3 regions of the Porcipelethomonas ammoniilytica genome follow, and region 3 is predicted to be linked to each of the others. Evidence: predicted binding sites of a transcription regulator. Region 3 holds the regulator's gene; each other region holds the start of a gene.
What was found. Region 3 encodes Rex, which represses fermentation and respiration genes when NADH is low (regulators of the CRP and FNR family bind a similar motif). Its sites were predicted from a motif close to ATTGTTAANNNNTTAACAAT; they were not measured.
Positions count from the first base shown of each region.

Region 1 (2,276 bases), 160 kb from region 3:
AAGTACTATTCTGAAAAAAATAAATTTAAAATATTTATTTCAATACAAAAGCAAGGAAGAATGTTATGAATATAGTAGTTGTAGATGATGATAACTTGGTTGCACTTTCACTTAAAACTATTTTGGAGGCTTCTGAAGACTTAAAGGTTGCTGCAATTGGCAGCAGCGGTGAGGAGGCAATTAAACTGTATGACGAGTTTGATCCCGATGTCCTTCTTATGGATATACGTATGTCTGGAATGACGGGAATTGAAGCAGGAGAAAAAATACTTGAAAAGCATAGTGATGCAAAAATACTGTATCTGACTACATTTTCAGATGACGAATATATTGTTAAAGCATTAAAAATCGGTACTAAAGGATATATTTTAAAGCAGAATTTTGAATGTATTGTCCCAGCACTGAAAACTGTTATGAAAGGACAAACCGTTTTCGGAGACGAGGTAATAAACAAACTGCCTGTTCTTATGAAAAAAACATCATATTTTGATTATGAAAAATACGGGATCAATGATAAGGAAAAAGATATAATCAGTCTTGTTGCTCAAGGATTAAGCAATAAGGAAATTGCAACTGAATTGTTTTTGAGTGAAGGGACAGTCAGAAATTATTTAAGCAGTATCCTTGAAAAACTTGAACTCAGAGACCGTACTCAGCTTGCGATTTTTTATTATAACAATAATAAATGAATAATATTGACATAAACGGAGGAATACTAATAATGAGTAAATCAGAAAAAGCTAAAGAATTATTTACAAAAGGCTATAATTGTTCACAGGCGGTACTGGGGGCATTTGCTGAAGACCTTGGAATGGATTTTGAAACTGCTATGAAATTATCTTCGTCGTTCGGCGGAGGTATGGGAAGAATGCGTGAGGTGTGTGGTACGGTAAGCGGAATGTTTATGGCAGCAGGACTTAAATATGGATATTTTCTTCCTGATGACAGAACCGGTAAAACAGAGCATTACAAAAGAATTCAGGAGCTTGCAGAAAAATTCAAGGAAAAAAATAAGTATATTGTATGCCGTCAGCTTCTGGGACTTGAGGGTAATGACAGCAGTTATGTTCCTTCGGAAAGAACGGGAGAATACTATAAAAAGCGTCCGTGCGTTGAACTGGTAGGGGATGCAGCGGAAATTCTTGAAGAATATTTTCAGGAAAATCCAATATAAACTAAATTGGTTTTTTTATAAAACAATTTGGCATATTGCAATAAAGGCTGTCAAAATATGCCTTAGTTTTCGGCATAAAAAATATCTTTAAAAGGTTGACAAAAAAATAACAATATGATATAATAACATTGTTAAGAAATTAACAATGCAAATAAGAAAGTACAAATAAAATTTTTATATTTTCAGGAGGATGCATTATGGCTAAGAAAGAAGAACCAAAGATTACTGCTGAACAGCCGCAGGTTGATCCTAAGGTAATGATTGACGGTCTGGTTCAGAAGGCAAAGGTTGCTCTGGATGAGTACATGAAGCTTGATCAGGAACAAATCGACAATATTACAAAGGCTGCTGCTCTTGCAGGTCTTTCAGCACAGATGGAACTGGCTAAGATGGCTGTTGAAGAAACAGGCAGAGGTATTTTTGAAGATAAGGTAACAAAGAATATTTTCTCTACAGAATATATCTGGCACTCAATCAAGTACGAGAAGACAGTAGGCGTTATTGAAGACAATGTAGACGAAAGCTACCTTGAAATCGGCGAACCTGTAGGTATCGTTGCAGGTGTTACACCGGTTACAAACCCAACATCTACAACAATGTTCAAGGCGATCAGCTGTCTTAAGACAAGAAATCCGATCATCTTCGGTTTCCACCCAAATGCTCAGAAATGTTCAGTAAGAGCTGCTGAGATTATCAGAGATGCTGCTATTGCAGCAGGCGCTCCTGAAAATTGCGTACAGTGGATTGAAACACCTTCAATTGAAGCTACAGGTTTCCTGATGAATCACGCTGACGTTTCTACAATTCTTGCTACAGGCGGTCCGGGAATGGTTAAGGCTGCTTATTCAGCAGGTAAACCGGCATTGGGCGTTGGTCCTGGTAATACACCATGCTATATTGAAAAATCAGCAAAAATCAAGCAGGCTGTTAATGACCTTATTCTTTCTAAGTCATTTGACAATGGTATGATCTGTGCTTCAGAACAGGCTGCTATTATTGATACAGAAGTTTATGATGAAGCAGTTGCTTTTATGAAAGAACATGGCTGCTACTTTGCAAAGCCTGATGAGATCCAGAAGATTCAGGATGTCGTTATCAATGT
Region 1 covers NZ_JAOQKH010000006.1:185,245-187,520, forward strand. Annotated here, with positions in the region: gene OCV67_RS07050 (sensor histidine kinase) at 1-69, shown strand, start outside; gene OCV67_RS07055 (response regulator) at 66-689, shown strand; gene OCV67_RS07060 (C-GCAxxG-C-C family protein) at 722-1,174, shown strand; gene adhE (bifunctional acetaldehyde-CoA/alcohol dehydrogenase) at 1,372-2,276, shown strand, end outside.
Region 1: a site for Rex is predicted at 1,302-1,321, ahead of adhE (bifunctional acetaldehyde-CoA/alcohol dehydrogenase). Genes of this name have one in related genera too.

Region 2 (2,276 bases), on a different contig from region 3:
AACCTGAACTTCATACAGATCGTCAGCAATCTTAGAAACCATTGTCTGAGTAGCGTCAAACAGTGAGCCGTACTTCATACCGATAACGTCAGAAGAAACGATAGCGTCTTCATTGTAACCGAATGATTCAGAAGCGGCAGCCTTCATAGCAGCATTGATGCCGTCAACTGTAACGTCCTTGCCCTTAACAACAGCTGTAAGGATTGTTGTAGAACCTGTTGGAACTGGAACTCTCTGTGCAGAACCGATGAGCTTGCCGTTGAGTTCAGGAATAACAAGACCGATAGCCTTAGCAGCGCCTGTTGAGTTAGGAACGATGTTAGCAGCGCCTGCTCTTGCTCTTCTCAGGTCGCCCTTTCTGTGAGGACCGTCAAGAATCATCTGATCGCCTGTGTAAGCGTGGATAGTTGACATGATACCGCTCTGGATTTCTGCATACTTGTTAAGTGTGTCAGCCATAGGAGCGAGGCAGTTAGTTGTGCATGAAGCAGCTGAAATGATCTTATCGTCAGCTGTCAGAGTTTTTTCATTAACGCTGAATACAACTGTCTTGAGGTCATTGCCTGCCGGAGCAGAAATAACAACCTTCTTAGCGCCTGCATCGATGTGAGCCTGTGACTTGTCCTTTGAGCAGTAGAAACCTGTACACTCTAAAACTACGTCAACGCCGATTTCACCCCATGGGAGTTCAGCGGCATTAGCCTTAGCATAAATTTTAAGTGTCTTACCGTCAACTGTAATTGTACCAGCTTCGTCATCAGCTGTTACAGTGTGAAGGTTTTCACCGATTCTTCCGCAGTATCCGCCCTGAGCTGTATCATACTTGAGCAGCTGAGCGAGCATTGAAGGCTTAGTAAGATCGTTGATAGCAACTACCTCGTAACCTTCAGCACCAAACATCTGTCTGAATGCAAGACGGCCGATACGGCCGAAACCATTAATAGCAACTTTTACTGACATTGGAAAATACCTCCTAAATATTTATATATATTATTGTACACTAAATTTGAATTTATTTCAAGTCCTTTGACAAAAAAATAACTAATTTATTTTTGATAGTATAATAAACATTAATATAAGGGACTATTATTAGTAAAAATAAACAAAATTCAGTGATTTATGAAATTTTAATTTTTTATTATTATGTTCGTTTTTTGTTATAATATGTGTATAGATTTACTTTATATAACAATATATAAAATTAACAAATTTTTCAAAATAAATTATTGAAATTAAATTTATTATAAAAATTAAAATGTAATAACTAACAAAATTCGTCATATATATACATAATTCCTGTGTTTTTTTCACAATTTAATAAATTTTATTTTTATTTGTACTTAATTTATTCATAAATTTGTTGTATAATATAAATTAGTGTAGTTTCAGAACGAAAGGAGAAATAAATGCAGAATAATATAATTGAGAATTTAAAGGATTTATTTAAATATTCGTCAGAAAATGTTGTTATAACTGATTATGATTTTAATATACTCTGGAGTAATAAATCCGAGGATTATTTTCTGTTCGGCGGGAAAAGCTGCCGTGAACTTTTTCAGAATGAGCAGCTTCCGCTCAAAAGCGGCGAATATAATGTAAAACAAAATGGTTTGACTTTTGCATGCAGAATTATAAATTATCCGGATTGTGAAAACGGTATTTATGTAATTCAGACTGATGAGGAAGACATTATGTTTTCGTTTATCAAGTGTCACGGAATACAGGAATTTTTCATAAATCAGGCAGGAGCAGTAAGACAGGCTATAACCGGTATTACTCTTTCAAGCAGTTCGCTGCATAAAGCTCTGGAGGAAGCGGATTTATATTCTGATCAGAAGTATCTTGATATTATTATGGGAAATTGTTACAAGCTTTTAAAAACTGTAGCAAATACAACAGAGCTGATACGATATACTGACGGAAGTATTATTATAAAGAAAATAGACGTTTCAACTGTACTTAAAGAATTTACAAAAAAGTGCAGTGAAATACTTGAAAGAAATATTGAAATCAGAACAGAAGTGCAGGAGGATCTATATATAAAGGCTGATATGGAACGATTTGTATCTTGCCTTCTTTCATTGGCAGTACTTGTTAACGGAAAAAATCCTGAAAATAATATAATACTTTTTAATGCGGAAAAGATCGGAAGATTTGTATCTATTACCGTAAAAGCTGACAGAAGCGGATTCGACGGAAGTTCAAGAGTATTTACAAGAACTTCGGAATTATATGAGGAAGATGCGGTTGATTCAGATTTGTTTGTTGTGAGCCGT
Region 2 covers NZ_JAOQKH010000002.1:223,767-226,042, forward strand. Annotated here, with positions in the region: gene gap (type I glyceraldehyde-3-phosphate dehydrogenase) at 1-960, opposite strand, end outside; gene OCV67_RS02625 (hypothetical protein) at 1,407-2,276, shown strand, end outside.
Region 2: a site for Rex is predicted at 1,026-1,045, ahead of gap (type I glyceraldehyde-3-phosphate dehydrogenase). Genes of this name have one in related genera too.

Region 3 (2,276 bases):
TTCGGAAGTCTTGCAATGATGACCTCTGTTCTGGTTTCTCCTGACGGTGTATATGAATATGAAGCTGCTCACGGAACAGTTCAGAGACATTATTACAAATACTTAAAGGGTGAAGAAACATCTACAAACTCAGTTGCAACAATCTTTGCATGGAGCGGTGCTCTAAGAAAAAGAGGCGAGCTTGACGGTAACAACGAGCTTATGGCTTTTGCCGACAAGCTTGAAAAGGCTACGATTCAGACAATTGAAGACGGAGTTATGACAGGCGATCTGTATCTGCTTTCAAGTCTTGAAAACAAAAAGAAAGTTGATTCAAAAACATTCCTTGAAGAAATCAACAACAGACTTTCTGTACTTATGAAATAAATAAAAAATAAAGATATAATTAACAAATTTCGGCGTCCGCAGCCGTAAAAAGCGGAAACCGCAGCGTATTCCGAATAAAAATGAAATATGCATTCGTCATGAAGAAATATTCGGAATACTGTATGCGGCGGTGGAGATAAATATGTCAAAGTCCTTGGTTTCATCACCGGTAATAAAGCGTTTACCCAGATATTACAGATTTTTAGGGGAACTTGATAGGCAGGGAATTATACGTATTTCCAGCAGGGAGCTTTCAGAACGAATGGGGGTTACAGCGTCTCAGATACGTCAGGATCTAAACTGCTTCGGCGGTTTCGGTCAGCAGGGCTACGGTTATAATGTTAAAGAACTTCATGCCGCAATTGCAGAAATACTAGGTATTAATGCAGGCAACAAAACTATTTTGATAGGCGCCGGAAATTTGGGAAGCGCCATAGCTTCTCATATTGATTTCAACAAAAAAGGATTCCGGCTGATAGGTATTTTTGACAGCAATCCAGAAAAAAACGGACAGATTATTGCTAAAAATACAGTTATGAATATTGTTGAACTGGAAAAATTCTGTAAGAAAAACAATCCGGTCTGCGCCGTTTTGTGTATTCCTAAAAGCGCCGCTGAAGAAATTGTAACCAGACTTATCAACGCCGGCATAAAAGGTTTTTGGAATTTCAGTCATTACGACCTGACCGTCCACAAAGGCATAATAGTAGAAAATGTACATCTTACAGATAGTCTTATGACATTGGCTTACGGACTTAATCATGCAGATGATGAATAATAAGTTTACAGGAGGTATTTCCTCCTGTTTTTTTATGCAATATAGAATAATTTTTGAATAAATGAACTTTATAATAATGGAATTATGCAACTGAAGGTTGCGTAAATGCAAGCTGCAATTGGTTGCTTTGTTAAATGCTTTCATATATAATTTATGATATGGGGTTAAAATCCTATGTTGTTATGGCATGTTGTACTTTATATGACATGTTTTTATATAACTATGAAAGGAGTTGAATTATGAAATTTTCAGAAAAAGTACGTAAACTGCGTATCAGAAAAGGACTTTCTCAGGAAGAACTTGCCGAAAAGCTTGATGTGAGCCGTCAGACTGTATCAAAATGGGAAGCAGGCAGTTCTTTGCCGGAAATTGAAAAGCTTATATTCCTGAGTGATTTTTTTCAGGTTTCAATCGACTATCTGCTGAGAGATAAGCAGATCAATACAAACTTTTCAGAGGATCTGGACAGAATGGTCATTAAGTTTTTAGGATCATCTTATGAAATGGCTGATATTTCCCGTCAGCTTGTAGATATAATGGAAGATGGAATTATTGATGATGCTGAGAGAGTTCAGATGGAAGACATTATCTGTACAATGGATAAGATTTCAGATAATATCGAAAAGATCAGAAAAGCTATAGATCTGACATATAGTTTTAATTCTGAAGATTTTTAAAAATTAGGGGGAAATATTATGAAAGCATTTGACATTTTTAAAAAGACCATGATTTTTGTGTGGATGAGACTCGGTATAAATCTTGCAGTTTCAGCAGTAGTTATTTTATGGACCATTATGTGGATCGCTATTGCGTCAGCTTCTGAAAACGGTTTCATGATTATTCTTGCAGTAATAGCTATTGCACTTTCAGGAAAAATAGTAAGTATTATTATGCAGTATATCGGCTATATGATTAAGTCTGCTCAGATTGCAGTTATAGCTGAAATATTTCAGACCGGCAGAATCCCTAATAATATGGTTGAATTTGGTAAGGAACGTGTCAAAAGCAAATTTGCCCAAGCAAATGTTTACATACTTCTTGACAAGCTGGTAAGCGGCTCCGTAAGGCAAATAAACAAGGTTGTTAATTCAACGGTTGGATGGATTGAAAAGCTTGTACCACAGGCATCGTT
Region 3 covers NZ_JAOQKH010000006.1:24,873-27,148, reverse strand. Annotated here, with positions in the region: gene OCV67_RS06185 (NADP-dependent isocitrate dehydrogenase) at 1-366, shown strand, start outside; gene OCV67_RS06180 (redox-sensing transcriptional repressor Rex) at 509-1,144, shown strand; gene OCV67_RS06175 (helix-turn-helix domain-containing protein) at 1,384-1,821, shown strand; gene OCV67_RS06170 (zinc ribbon domain-containing protein) at 1,840-2,276, shown strand, end outside.